DNA from 2 places in the Sporomusa sp. 246TCP1 genome. Region 1 is predicted to be linked to the other one. Evidence: riboswitches for the same ligand, from Rfam matches in the RefSeq annotation. Region 1 holds a riboswitch; the other holds the start of a gene.
What was found. A riboswitch is a leader RNA that binds a small molecule or an ion and turns the genes downstream of it on or off. The one in region 1 is predicted to bind cobalamin.

Region 2: another riboswitch for cobalamin. It lies ahead of AC1ECB_RS09980 (nitrogenase component 1); the one in region 1 lies ahead of cobN (cobaltochelatase subunit CobN).

The regions. Positions count from the first base shown of each region.
Region 1 covers NZ_CM170492.1:2,231,518-2,239,336, forward strand. Annotated here, with positions in the region: gene cobN (cobaltochelatase subunit CobN) at 1-1,133, opposite strand, end outside; cobalamin riboswitch at 1,356-1,537, opposite strand; gene AC1ECB_RS10765 (TIM barrel protein) at 1,647-2,645, opposite strand; gene AC1ECB_RS10770 (hypothetical protein) at 2,735-2,935, opposite strand; gene AC1ECB_RS10775 (outer membrane protein assembly factor BamB family protein) at 2,970-4,394, opposite strand; gene AC1ECB_RS10780 (energy-coupling factor transporter transmembrane component T family protein) at 4,399-5,286, opposite strand; gene AC1ECB_RS10785 (ABC transporter ATP-binding protein) at 5,234-6,958, opposite strand; gene AC1ECB_RS10790 (hypothetical protein) at 6,963-7,819, opposite strand, start outside.
Region 2 covers NZ_CM170492.1:2,016,902-2,024,720, reverse strand. Annotated here, with positions in the region: gene AC1ECB_RS09995 (efflux RND transporter permease subunit) at 1-2,710, shown strand, start outside; gene AC1ECB_RS09990 (TonB-dependent receptor plug domain-containing protein) at 2,788-3,585, shown strand; gene AC1ECB_RS09985 (TonB-dependent receptor domain-containing protein) at 3,602-4,735, shown strand; cobalamin riboswitch at 4,794-4,976, shown strand; gene AC1ECB_RS09980 (nitrogenase component 1) at 5,367-6,665, shown strand; gene AC1ECB_RS09975 (nitrogenase component 1) at 6,658-7,819, shown strand, end outside.

The sequences.
Region 1 (7,819 bases):
CCCTGAGCATTGCCAATGTGCGAGTTGGTGGGCGGATAATTATGAAAAATAATAGCAATTTTCTTTTCGCTATTGGCTTTACGCCGCAGGTTGGCCCATTTGGCAGCTTTAGACGCCACTCGTTTAATTCGTTCCGGAAGGATTTGATACTTTGTTGTACCATCAGGCATTTGCTCTTTCCCGGCTATGGGTACAGCATGAATAACCCCGTCAAACTCGGGCATAGCAATACTGCAGGAAATTTCCATCGGCGTTAATCCTTCGATACTGTTTTGCCAAGCTTCGCGGGATCGCAATAATACATAGGCCTGCAAGACCGGTACACCTAAATTGTATAAAAATTTGGGGTCAACCGGCTTACCCACAGTTAGTGAAAACTTAAATGTATTAATCAAAACGTCAATGGCAACCATGCCTTGCTCATAAAAAAATGCGTTTACGGAATCATTGACGCCAGGCGCGTTCAATTCAACATTGCACGCCCAATGGCTAAAAACAGCAATGACATTAAGGCCTTTGGCTTCAATTTCCTGAATCAATTCTGTCTGATAGGTCAAATCTGCCCATATCCATTCATCCCGTGGAAAAATAATGCCGACAGTAGCTCGTTCCGGCTGGCAATATAGTCGCCGGTATTCTTCAATGTCAGTAAAAATTTTGTCAGCCCGGGGATGAAAAATGCCATTCCATAGCAGTTGCTGAGGTGGTTTACACGTACAAAGTTCCTGACAATACTGGCTATTTAGCCACAGCCAGAAATTGCGGTAGTTATCAATCCCGCTATATGATAAGTATTGGCGCATCGTGTTTCGGTCTTTGGGAGTTACTCCGCCTAGCGTATCTTCCGGATGTACTTCAGTGGCCAACATAGCATGAGTAATCTTATTTTTGCGTAAAAATTCAGTCCCCTGCTTAAGAAAGCACGTATCGCGTCCCATTCCCATCCAGGAAAACAGTACAATATCACTGTCAGCAAATTTTTGTTGCCAATCTGCATTCCAGATCATGCTGTCACTTAAAAAAACAACACAGCCTTCATTAGGCAGAAGTCCTTCCTCAACTAGTTGACTTCTGCCTTTTTCTAGCATGACACATTGACGGTCAATATTAGTCATAAATACTATGCGTCCCATATGCCCCTCCTCGCCCTTATCGCTAATCTGCTATCAGTCCTAAACTACTCGAAGGCTACAATCTCTCCTAGTCATTTTATTTGCATAATAAAAATAGACCTCCCCTTATATAAATAAAGGAAGGTCTCGTAAGCTAATAAAAAGCTCCTGATAGTAAACATATCAGGAACGAATTCAGCCAAATTGCTGTAATCCCCTCCCCATACCTCGTGGGTGAAAAAACGGTGATTGTCCAGCTAGGCAGTTCTCCTGGCTCCGGTTCATGGCTTGCTTAAACCTTCCCAAGACGATTGTCTCAGTGGCATATCTTAAGCTTGCTCCCCGTTACAGTGGCGGGACCGCGCCGGTTTTTAACCGGTCTTCCCTATTAAGCCTTTACAGGCACCTAACTTACTACTATTAAATTACCATTACTTGTAATATTCATACTACAGAAAAGCAACTATTTTGTCAACACTTTAAATAAACAATCCGCATCCTGCATAATGAACCTGCCCTCGCTAACAGGCAGGTTTATCTACGTCCAACACTGACTCCCTGTCGCCGCCGGTCCGCCGGACTGAGCAAGGCCTCCTGCTGGCGCCGGATTTTTCGCTCCCAGTCACTTACTGACTCCATCCGGAAGTGGTGCACCAACACCTCCGGTCTCACGGCATAGACAATGCGCTTAACAGCCGGCACCCGAAATGACCGCTGTTCGTCGATACGTAGTCGATGGGCCAGCCTTTCCATTGCTCCATGACTGTGCCCATCTCCTTGACGTTGCTGGCGCTGTACATATTCTCCTGATAACGAGCAACTTAAGTGTAAGCCCCGGATATACCGCCGATACGCCCCCAGTTTGTTCAGCACCGCCAAAATGTAATCCACACCCTCAACCTCAGTCTTTAGATTTTGGTTGGTATTCATCAGGTGTCCCGTGTCCAGCATGAAACCAATATTGGGATGTTTTACCCCGCGAATTAGTTTGGCCGCTATTTTTTTATCCAGCAGCCTCAAACCCGGCCACCACTTGTTTGCAAACAAGAGTGCTATATTATCCGGGATATGGGGCGCCAATTCATTGATGACCTCAATAGCGGCAGTGACAACTTCATCATCGGTGGTGCCAAACTGCCACGTATAGATTTCCCATGGCTTGACTTCACTGATAGGAAAGACGAGATACCCGGCTCCGGCTGCCCGGGCGATGTTAATCTGCTGCCGGCAGCCTTCCAGCCATTCGTCCCGGGTCAAGCCACCATAGTAGGCTTTGATTCCCGCTTTACTGCCAAACTGGGCCAGCAGTATCTGTAGATCCTGCCGCCAGAAAGCCAGCCAGGAATCACCCATCGAGAAGTGAGCTCCTTGAATCCATTGCGATGGCAACAACTTGGGGTCCCCGCAATTGCCAAGGTATATTTCGATGCCAGCTAGCTGACGACGTAAAAGCAAGGGTTCCAACCAGTCCAAATGAACATGGCTGACCTCCTGGCCGTTGCTGCAGTTAGGCAGGCTAATTAACTGTCGCATAGGGTTCTTCCTCCTTTCGAAAAAGTTTTGCCGTAACTAAAACAAACTTTCTCTCTTTATGATAAAATACGTTTGTTATAGTTTATCAATTAAATTTTTCCATTTTTGCACTTGATTCCAAATTCCACATAACTTTTAAGAGCATTAATTATCAGTTGTTCTTTCGAAATGCCAGTGTCAGTTGTTGTATCACTCTCCATGGCATCGCTGATGATCTGCTTAATCTGATAAGGATAATAGCCGCAATCCAAAAGTTGATGAGTTAGCTTTTCAATTTGTTGGTGTTTCACAAAATCCACCCCCTAAACTACTGACTCCAAAGGACTACCTTTGTTTTTTTGTCAATAAGGTTAGCTTATACTCTCCGATAACCTGGCCATCATCTAATTGCAAGGGCGCTTCTATTCCAGCTACATACTGTCCATCAGCGCTGATAGCGGCAGCAACACACGGACCGCCGCTGGTAGCTGCGTAATCAACCAGCTGGGTTTCCGGTATTGTAACAATATATAAACCATGCACTGACGGATCTTTGGAACGTACATTCCGGCCGATTGCTAAGGCTGCTAACTTATTGCTTGCTGCGATTTGCTCAATCATGCCACCAAATTTATAATTATTCATTAGCTTGCCCTGTAAGTCAAACACAAACAAGCTGTTGGAATTGGGATGCTCTACCGGGGTTGGCAGTTGCCAATTGGCGCGGTTGTAGGTATTACCTGTTGTAACTACAGCATATTTACCCAGCAGTTGACTGTAATTACCGGTGGCGTTGATATATACGCCGCCGATTTTTTGTGGCTGGCTGATACTGCGCCGCCACACTTCCTGCCCCTGCTCACTATCAAATAAAAAGCACCGACCGTCGCTGGCAATACCGGTGATATATCGCCCATCGGGGGTAATATCAGTACTTGTGCGCATGGTAACATTCTGATAGGGTGAAACTACGTCTATATACTTACTCCATAACACGGTATTCAGCTTGCCGTCCAGACAATAGATATTCTGATCATACATGTATTTCGCCACATCAAAATTAGCCGTAGCAAAGGCAGCCTTATCACCTGCTGTATCTACACTTATCCAGCTTACCCAAGAGTCCAGATTGTGATCGCCAGGAAAACTTTCCACCCGTTCCCCGTTAGCCGTAAATTTATAAATACGGCCAACATATTCGTTGTGCCCATCAGCATGCTTGATATACCGCTGGGCAACAGCGTAAATCATACCGGCCGCATCTGTCCGGATGGCCACTATGCCGGGATAGGTTTTCTCCTTAATATTGGTGCCCAGTTCATTTACACTGGATTGACGCCATAACTCACTACCGTCCTTAACACTTAAACTGAATAACCAGCCCTGCTGGCTGGTTTCGCCAACAAGTACCGAACTTCCGTCCGGTGAAAATTCCAGTGCTGCCAACTTTCCTAACCCCATATTTTTGCGCCAGACAAGGCTTCCCTTGGTATCATAAAGCAACACTTCCCCTGTTTCCGATCCAACTGCCAAAAATCTGCTGTCCGGCGAAAAACAGATAAATCCTTTATTAAAACCCATTCGTTGGTAGTTATATACCTCAATTTGTCCTAAAACAGTTTCCATTACTTTGCCATAAGCACCGGTCTGTGTACCACTTTGTTTGCTTGAAAAGCTCATATGGCTGCTCATGCCAAAAATATGTGCTGCTAGTAATCCCAGCGTACAAATAAATAAGAGGGTAATCCCTGTCATGATAATCTTTTGCATTACCTTACAGCCACACTTTCATCAAATCATATAACCCCCGCCAGGAGGACACATAATAAAGTCCGCTAAATTGCAGTGCATCCATGATTTTTAAGAGTACCAGGCCACACACAGCCAGTAGCATGGTATGACAAAAAAAACGTTCCTGGTGTGACCATACTGGTAATACCACTTGCGGTGTTTCCCGGCCAAAACCGCGGCTTTCGACAGAAGAAGCCAAAGTCGCTGCCCGGCGCAGCGTCCGCGCCAAAATAGGAAATAATGTTTGAAAAGCCGTTTGAATCAGTCGCTGGGGTGATAGTGCCCGAAAGGGGTTAAACCCTCTGAGGCGCTGCGCTGTCAGCACTACACCAGTCTCTTGAAAGATAACCGGTAAAAATCGGAGACCAGTTATCAGCATAAAACCCAATTCATAAGGCAGCTTCCAGGACAACAAACTGCGCAGCAGTTGCCGCGGGTCAGAAGTCCAGTTAATCAATAAACCCAGAGTCAGCATCGTGCCTGAACGCAGCGCTTGCACAGCACCGTATTCCAGTCCCTCCCGGTAGATGTATACTCCGCCGGTCAATCCGCCAATACCCGGTGTAGTCGGCGCTAGCAGGCAAGCAACAATAGTTCGCGGTTCTCTGGTGTAAAATAGTGCCTGACTTGTCATTGATCCCCAGATGCCAAACAGGATAAAAACCATAAGTATGCGCCATCTGCCTGGAGATGACCGGGCAACAACATGCAGGCTAAGAGCCAGACAAAATAACAAAAATAATGAACGCGGGCTGTCTACAATCAGCACCATGGCTGCCAGCAGGATTAATAACACCATTTTAGTACGGACATCAAGCTTATGAAGCAGGGTTTTCCCCGGAGTAGCTTCCCAGACATGTCTGTCGTACATACCCTACCACCTCCTCTACGGTAAGTGCTGTGCCATTATACAATGCCTGGGCGGTAAGCAGCACCGCAGGTGGTTTAAGTCCGCTGGTTTTCAGCATAATCTGATCCTGAAAAATGGCAGCTGGCGCACCATCAGCCACAATCCGTCCCTGGTGCATAACGACAATGCGATCAGCAAACCGTGCAGCCACTTCCGTATCATGGGTACAAAAAACAATACTGCCGCCTTGCCTGGTATATTCCTTGAGCAACAACGCAATATCTTCAATATGTCCAATATCCTGGCCTGTTGTCGGCTCATCTAACAATAGGACAGGCGGCCTGCAGGACAGTACGGCGGCAATGGCCACCCTGAGCCGCTGACCCCGGCTTAATGCTAATGGAAACTCTTCTTCCAAGCCACTTAACCCCAGTTTATCTACCAGCAGCTGGCAATATCCTGTCCATCCAGCAGCATCCCCTTTGCGTTGCTGTTGCAAACTAAAGCCAATTTCTTCCCGTACGGTGCTGTTAAATAGCATAAAATCCGGGTTTTGTAAAACCATGCCAACTGCCGGCGACACCGCTGACTCTTGCCCCAATACTGCTATCTCACCCGTTGCCGGTTTGAGTAAACCGCCAATTAAGTGCAGCAAAGTAGACTTACCAGCCCCATTATTCCCCATAAGAGCAATAAATTGTCCGGGAAAAAGAGTAAAGTCAACCTCCTTGAGTATCAACTGCGTCGGATTATCATAATAAAAAGATAGACTCCGGGCCGTAACAACAGCTGGTAGCTTTGCTGGCAACTCCTCCGGTCTGCCCGGTGCTGTCGCTGCCGCTAGCACCTCATAGTGAGGAACAGCATAGCGTTGCCGAATGGCCGCCACAGCCTCACTGACCTTGGCCGAACTCACCGCAACTCCTAATTGGTGACAGATGGTAACAGGTTGCGGTAACCGGAGGCCATAGGCTGCGAACAGTTCCTGGCGGCCATAAGCCTCCTCACATTTTCCCTGCCAAATCAGCTTGCCGGCATCCATAATGGCTACCTTGTGACATAAAGGCAATACCTCATGCAGCCGATGCTCAACAATGATAATGGTAATTCCCAGATTAGCATTCAGCTGTCTTAAGACCGACAATAATTCAACTGCTCCCTGCGGGTCAAGCTGGCTAATAGGCTCATCCAGGGCCAATACCCTGGGTTTTGCTGCCAGTACAGCCGCCACAGCTAAACGCTGTTTTTGTCCGCCTGACAGAGCATGTACACTAGCTTCAGCCTTATCTAAAAGGCCTACCAGTTGCAATGCTTCCCTGACTTGTGGCTCAATCTGGGCGGAGGTCATTCCCATATTTTCCAGAACAAAGGCCACTTCATCAAATACTGTTGTTGAAAAAATTTGATCATCCGGGTTTTGAAATACCATGCCTACTGTGCGGCTCATCTCGGCCACACCTAAGTCACTCGTAGACCGCCCGCCGACCAATACTTCTCCCACAAGTGTTCCGCCGCTTTCATGGGGAATCAGGCCATTGAGCATCTTCAATAACGTACTTTTACCACAGCCTGTTGCTCCTGTCAGCAATAAGAATTCTCCTGCTGAAATGTGGAGACTAACATCTTTTACGCTGGGAGTACTGCGATGCCTATAGGTAAATGAAACATTACATAGCTGTACCATACTATCCATCTCGTCAGTCCCCCCCTACTCTGGCTAATCGTTTACCTAAGGCTGTGCCACAGGCAGCGCCGACTACTGTATAGATAAATCCGTTAATGCTCAAAACCAAAGCAATATACCAGGCAGCATAATACATGCGATACAAAAATGCCATAGCCTGCAATCCTACATATGTTGAAATAGTATCAGCCACGCCACAGCTAATAGCCAAAAGCACGATTTTGCCCCAGGGTATGCTTTCATCTTCCCGTTTTTGCAGCCAGCCATACATCCCGCTGCCATAAATCAAAAGCTCCAGCAAGAGCGCCTGCATACCATAGTTCAACAAAATAATGGGTGAAATTTGTCCAAAAGCCAGCATACCTAAGAGCATGCGGACAAGGGTCATAAGTGCCACTACACCCGGGCGGGGAATTAAGATAACCAGTGCCACCACCATCATATAGAGAAATACACCATTAAATAGGCCGGTAATCAAAAAACCGAACGGCCCCAGTAGAATATGAAAAAAATCATTTAGCAAGGTTGACGGAACATTAACTACCGCAAACGCAGCCGCGCCAAATAAAGCGATGGTTACCAGCCAGCGTGTTTTTAACACCGTCAGCACTTGTCGCAAACGTCTAAGTGCCACAAACAGACCTGCCAGTACCATTAGTGTTGCCATACTGACCACTACCAGCGCCTTGTTGTCTTTTTTTACAATAATAAGCGGCACTTCACACACCAGCGGCGGCTTTATTCCGTCTTGTAGTTCTGCTTGAAGAATATAAGTACCACCAGTCAAATCACGTTCATCTGCATATACCGGTATCTGCAGACGTTGCCAGGAGTCACCATTTAAGGCTGTAAAAGCTTCTAAAAAATTTT
Region 2 (7,819 bases), 210 kb from region 1:
TGAGCCGATTATGGAAATTGCGGTAAAAGCCAAATATACATTGTCCGATATTTATGGCAAAGCGGATCAGATTTTCAAAGAACGGCTGCAGCGGGCTGATGGTGTTTCTGATGTTACGGTTGGTGGCGGGCGTGACCGGGAAGTGGCTATTTTGGTGAACCGTGATAAATTATCTTTGTACAATTTGTCGCTAGACCAGATTGCTAAGCGCATTGAAGAAGATAATCTGCTGCTGCCTGCCGGTTCGGTATATACGGATACGCAGGAAAGTGATGTACGCTTGGCAGCCCGTTATAATTCACCAGATGAAATTAAGCGGTTATATCTTCCCAATGCCAATGGTGCCGCTATTCCTTTAACTGAACTTGCGGAAGTAACTGAGCAAGACAGCCGTGTAAGCCGCTATGCCAGGATAAACGGAGATGATACGGTTTCCTTAAAAGTGTATAAAAACAGTGATGCCAATATTGTTAATACTGTTAAGGCTATACAGGCGCAACTGGCAGCGCTGCAAAGCGAATATCCGGACTATCAGTTTATTGTGGTGGCTAATGATGCCAATTATATTGATAAATCCTTGAAGAACACACTGACTGCGCTGGTCGAGGGCATAATTACCACTGGCTTGGTGCTGTTTTTGTTTCTGCGTGGTTGGCGGTCAACGGTTGCCGTCATGATTGCCATACCTACCTCATTAATCTCTACTTTTTTGGTTATGTATGCGATAGGCTTTACCTTTAATATGATGTCTTTGATGGGTATGGCTTTGTGCATTGGGATACTGGTTGATGATGCGATTGTTGTGCTGGAAAATATTCACCGGCACCGGCAAATGGGTAAGTCACCTGCAGCAGCGGCGGAAGAAGGCCGCAATGAAATTGGTATGGCCGCAATTGCGATGACCTTGTGTGATGTGGTCGTGTTTTTGCCGATTGCCTTTATGACTGATATGACTGGTCAGTACTTTCGCCAATTTGGCTTAACGATTGTATTTGCCACGTTGTTTTCCTTGTTCATATCATTTACGCTGACGCCTATGCTGGCCTCACGTTTGTTTACAACCGGAGCATCGCAGGAAGCATTGGGGAAAGTATGGGCGTTTGTGGACAAGTTAGAAACAGCCGCAGTTAGGAGATACGAGCAGCTATTATGCTGGAGTCTGGCAAATGGCAAGCGGGTTGTCGGTGCTGTTTTTATTTTGTTTATTGCCACTATTTTGTTGTTGCCAACCGGAATTATTGGTGCCGAGTATATGCCGCTAACAGATGAAAGCAGCTTCCAGATTTCTGTTGAATTACCGGTAGGTCAAAATCTGGAGATGACAGATGCGGTAGTGACTGAGTTAGAGCAGTATGTACTATCAATCCCGGAAGTGACTTATTGTTTAAGTGATGTAGGGTTGACCAGCAGCAACAAAGCCAAGCTGACTGTGCAGCTTGTTAGTAAAAAAGAACGCAGTCGCAGCGTTTGGCAAATTACTGATGCTACTCGAAGCTTTGCTAAAAACAATCTTCCCCAAGCAGCGGTACGAATTTCTGAAGCAAAGTCATCCGTAGCCGGTATTTCGACAGGTGGCGGAGAAGAGCATTCCTCACTGCTGATTTATTTGTTGGGATCAGATATGGATAGCTTGATTAAAGCTTCCTATCAAATGCAAAAAATACTGACAAAGGTTACAGGCACCAAAGATATTCGGAGTAACTACCGGGTGGGGGTTCCAGAATTCAAACTAACAGTGGATAGGGACAGAATGAAATTTTTTAATACCTCGGTGCAGGATGTTAAGGAAGCGTTTTCCGGTGCTATTAGTGGTAAGAAAGCCGGTGTACTACCAAATGACAGCCAAAATAACGGGCGGGATACAGATATTATTGTCCGGCTCAAGGGCAGTGATAGTTTTAAACTCTCAGACCTGACAAGTATTCCGGTTAAAGCTGATAATAAAACAGTATTTCTTGGTGATGTGGCTCATATTGAAGAAACGGTTGGGCCTACTGGTATTACCCGGATTAATAAGCAGCGCTCTGTCATTGTACAAGCCAATGTAACTGATCGACCGTTAAACGAAGTGGTGCAAGAACTGGAAAGTTTGATTAAACAAGACGGGTTGTCTGAGGGCGTGACCTACCGTTTGGGCGGTCAGGCGGCTAATATGGGGAGCAGCTATGGCGAAATTATCCAGGCGTTACTCTTGTCCCTGCTGTTGGTGTATATGCTGTTGGCTGTACTGTATGAATCGGCGTTTACCCCCATGATACGAATGCTATCATTACCGCTAGGTTTAATAGGAAGCTTGTTATTGCTCCTATTTACCAATAATACCATCAATATCTATTCGCTTATCGGTTTTTTGGTCATGGATGGTTTGGTAGCTAAAAATGGCACGTTGCTGCTTGATTATACCCTGACGCTAATGGGGCGGGGGATGAGCGCCTATGAGGCGTTGGTGGAAGCAGGCAAGACCCGCCTGAAACCCATCTTTATGACCACCCTTACCATGATTGTGGGGATGCTGCCAACTGCTCTGTCTTTAAGTGAAGGATCAGAGACAAGAGTTAGTATGGCCTGGGTAATCATTGGCGGGTTGTTGTCATCTACAGTATTTACGTTGCTTGTTATCCCGATTGTTTTCTTGTTTTTTGAACACTATCCTGTACGGACCTGGTTTGTAGGCGCGCTCGGCTATGTAAAAAGATGGACAGGTTATTAAGATTACTGCCGGTGGTGAGGCCGGGAAAAAGAGGCTTTTAAAGAAGCTTTTATTGATTATTGAGAGGGGTTTTTCCATTGAAGAAACAATGTCTTGTCAAGTCAGTTTTATGGAAGAAAGTGTGTTTAGGACTGTTACTTGCCAACAGCGTATATTTTCCTGTTAGTAGTTGTTTGGCGGCAATAACCGATGAAACAGAAAAATTTACGTTAGATTCAGTGGTGGTTACGGCACAACGAAGTGAAACCAGGGATTTGAATACACCGGCGGCAGTAACGGTAATTACTGCCGAAGAACTGAAAGAAACCGGCGCGGTAAATGTTTTTGATGCGTTAGAACATACCATTGGCTTTAACAGTATGTCCTATGGACCGGCAGGTACTGACTATGGCATGTCTCCCAGCAGAACGATGATTCGCGGTCTTGACAAGGGGACTTTGGTTTTGGTCAACGGTGCCCCAATCAATTTATTGAATTATAATGGGTCTGGCGGAATTCCGCTGGAAGCAGTCGAGAAAGTTGAAATTATTAAAGGGGCAGGGTCTACACTGTATGGTTCGGAAGCATTAGCCGGTGTAGTAAACATTATCACCAAAAAACCGGGGGGCAAGCAGCAAAGTACTGTGGGTATCTCGGGTGGCAACTATAGTAAAAACTGGTCTGTAAGTTCAGACCTTGGCAACAGCGCTATTTATCTTAAACGGGAATATATTGCCGCTGTTGACAGGACTTCAAGAGAAAATATCACTAATAAATCGACTAATGCCGCAATCCAGCCTTATGGCTTATATAAAGGCACTAAAGATAGTTTTTATTATACAACCCAGTTAGGTGATGAACTGAATTTTAACTGGTCTTATACCCATACAAACTAACCGTCCGCGGTTCAATGTGAATGGTTCGAACTACATGTTATATAAATATGATGATATACGTAATAATCTAAATCTAATCTATGATAGTAAAAACAATAATGTTAAATCGGTGCTATCTTTTAACAAAAGATATTCATTTGGTGATAAATATACCTATTCAACCGGAAAGTGGGCTATTAGTGAACGATATAACATGTATGGTCTAAATTGGGATACCCAAAAAACATGGCAGTTAAGAAATGACCTTGACACATTGATTGCCGGAGTTACGTTAGCGCAAGAGCATTATAATGACCCTTCTACTGATGCTGCGGCTATTCGTAAAAATGCTTTGCGCAATAGTCTTGCTGTATATGGGTCCTATACCTATGCAGTTAATCCTAAGTTTAGTACAACACTAGGATTGCGGGGGCATTTTATTGATGATTATGCGACAACCGAAAATGTCTTTTTACCGCAAATCCAGACACTTTACAAAATAAATGACAATACTTCCTGGTATACTAATATTGGCAAGTCCTTTCAGATGCCGGCGCTCAACCAGTATTTTTCAAAGCAAGATGCTGATTTTAACCGCTTAAAACCCCAACAAGGCTGGAACTATGAAACCGGGCTAAAAAAGATAATTGATCAAAGCCAGTCTTTTAAATTAGCAGTCTATCATATGGATATCAAAGATCAGTTTGTTTGGAAAAAGAATGCCGACAATACCGACTATATGACTAACGCGGGGGATTTTCGCAATACGGGTATTGAAGCAGAATATGTAAAAATTCTTAATGACAATTGGAAATATAATATAGGCTTCAGTTATTCTAACCCTGAGAACAATGAAAATGGCTCATGGGAACAATGTAATAGTAGGATACAAACAACCACCGGGGTTACATACAATAAAGAAAAATGGCTGGCTAACCTTAATTTTTTATTTTTAGGTGATCGCGAAGAAAGTTACTACAGAATTAATGGCGCCATCAGTGATATTCCGGATCGCATACAACTAAATGCCATAATTAATTTTCATCCGGAATATAATCAATCAGTTATTTTGAATTTATATAATATACTTGACCGTGATAATTCTGTAAATAAATATGAGAACTTGGATTTACCGTTTAACTGGACGTTAAGTTACAATTATAATTTTTAAATAGTGTAATGAAAATCATTTGACAATACCTGCCAAAGAGTGATAAAATTAATAACAATTAAATATAGTTGAGTCAGGTGCCCATATGGGCTTAATAGGGAAGACCGGTGTAACACCGGCGCGGTCCCGCCACTGTAATGGGGAGTGAATCCAAGAATATGCCACTGGGACGAGAGTCTTGGGAAGGTTTGGACGAGCTATGATCCAGAGCCAGGAGAACTGCCTGTCTAAAGATCGCCGTTTTACCCACGAGTGATGGGGAGGAGATTACAGTTGCATCTGCTTATTTGGAGTCATTCCAAGTAAGTTATGTTGTTTTGCTAAATTTACTCCTGGCCATAGACCAGGAGTTTCTATTTGGTTTTATGCTGTAGAATCCTCCCGGCTGCCCACGGTAGCCGGGAGTTTCTTATTAGTGTCATTCTTCTAAACTCCTTCATGTTTGCGGGCCTATTATGGCCCGCGCTTTTTTTACTTTGCGGACTAAACAGTTATATAAGTTAATGGCAGCGGTATATGACACTGCTTATTGTGATAGTGTAACAGGAGAGGGTAATGGATTATGCATATACATGGTTGAGTATACCAACTCCCATGGCCTTTGCAGAATTAGAGGAGTTGGTAGTAAAATATGGTGATGAATAAACGGGCGACAACAGTCGGTAAGCGTGGCTATAGCTGCACTATGCCGGGAGTTTGGCGGGCTGTCTCGCATAATGAAGGGGCTGTGGTTATTTATCATAGTCCGCAGGCATGCGGACATATTTGCCGGGAAATGGATTTGGGGATGCATTTCCGCTTGTTGGCAGAGCAAAAATTTAGTCCGGAGCAGTATTCTGCTCCGTTGGTAATTAGCGGCTTACAGGAAGAACATTCAATTTTCGGTGGAGCCGGACTGCTGAGAGAATGCATTGAGCATGTTGCGGCAAAATACCAGCCTAAGTATATCATGATTGCCAATTCCTGCGTAGCTGGCGTGATTGGTGACGATACAGCATCTGTGGCCAGTGAGGCGGAAGCGGCTCTGGGAATACCGATTCTGTCAGTACCTTGTTACGGATATTTGGATGGCGATTATTACACTGGTTTTTATCATGCAGGTAAGATACTTGCTGAGCGATTTATGATTCCCCGGCCCAAGGTGATTAATACGGTAACCTTATTAGGAGACCGCGGGGGACCCAACGGGCCTGATGTAGCAGAAATTAAACGATTGCTCAGCTATTTTGGTTTAAAGGTGTATTGCCATTTTCCCGCCTTTGCGTCGATGGAAGATATAAGGCGGGTACCGTTTTCTGCTATGACTGTACCGCTTAGTGGCACCCTGTTGTCTTATCCCTGGATTCGTAAACTGGGAATAGACTTGGTCGGTATGCTTGGTGTACCGTTTTTTGACGGTGATTATCCGGCAGGGTGGCAGGCGACAATTCAGTGGTTAAGAGACCTTGGCCGTTTTTTACAGCAGGAACAACAAGCAGCCGCAGCTATTGAAATGGAACAGCAACGGTTAAACAGCCATGTTACAGAGTGCAATACAATACTGAAGGACAAACAAGTTGTCCTGAGTGTTGGCCGACCACTGATTTATTTTGATGCTACCTGGGTTTTGGAGTTATTTTCATTATATGGGATAACTGTGGCCGGCATTGTTGTGCTAAATGAAATACTCACACCAGAGCAAGAGCATGATTTACTACAGAAACTGCACCGGCAAACCGTCATCCCATGCTATTTTCAGCTAGAGGGTAAAGCAGTGTTAGCAGCAGCAGATATTGTTGTCACTACCCATGAGTTGGCTGATATACACACAAAGCAGCTATATCTTCCTTTATTACCTTTGGCAGGCGTGAGTGGCATTATAACGCTGATGACCAAACTGGTACGCCTCGCGCAACGTCATGACAAGCGGGGAGGGCTTATGTATGTGTAAGAATCAATGGAAAGATACGCGCACACTGGTGGAGTCCTGCGCGCTTACAGGTTCTGCCGCTTTCTTTGCCGGTATTCCTGATGCGATATTAGTGGCTAATGGCCCGATGTGGTGCTATTATTATGCGCTTCGTCATCTGGAAAAGCAGTGTCCGGCAATCAGTTCACAATTTTACTGTACGCAAGCTGATAATCATGCTGTTGTCTATGGCACAGAAGAATGTTTGCAGGAAACCCTGGATACAATTCGCCGCCAGACTTGTCCAGCCATCATACTGATTGAAAACAGTTGCTCGGTCAGCTTGATTGGTGATGATATTGCCGGTATTGCCAGGCAGGCCAAACTGGACTGTCCGGTGGTTTGTGTGGATAGCGGCGGGCTAGTCGGCGGGTTTGGTGCAGGCTACCGTGTCGCTGCCAAAGCTTATCTGGAGCAAATGCCGCTCAACCAGCCAGGCAGTGTTCAGCCGAATGCTGTTAATCTGCTGGGAGGCACGATTGGTTATTATAATGGTGCTAATGATGTCGAGGAACTAAAACGTATGCTCACGCTGGCAGGCTATCAAGTGTTGGCTTGCCCGGGAGCAGGTAGCAGTACGCAGGAAATATCCAATATGACTAAGGCAGCACTCAATATTGTTGTGCATGAGGAGTTAGGCCAGGATTTGGCTAAAACCCTACAGGAGCAGTATGGTATGCCCTATGTATCGCTGCCACTGCCTTATGGTTTGCAGGGTTCATTTTCTTGGCTAAAAAATATTAGTCGGAATTTACCATTGGTCTGCTTTGATTTATCTAAGGCTCAAAAGGAAGTCAGTGTCAGGGAATGGAAGCTGCAGGCAGCTACGCTGGAAATGCAGCGTATATGGGGCGATCTGTGGTTTGAAAAGACGCTTGTTGCTGCACCAGCTTCGGTTGCTGTAGCTATGGCCGAAGCTATTCGTACTGAGTGGCTGGATACAGGCTGGCTAACGGTAGTAACCTATGACCGACGACCATCTTATTCTGGAACCGGCTGTATTGATACTTTCCTGGCGGCTGATGGCGACAGTCAGCTCATAGAGCAGCAATTAGCGGCATTGAAGGGTGGCTTGCTACTGGGCAGCAGTAATGAAAAAGCCATACTGCTGCAACAATCAGTAACAGAGGTAGTTT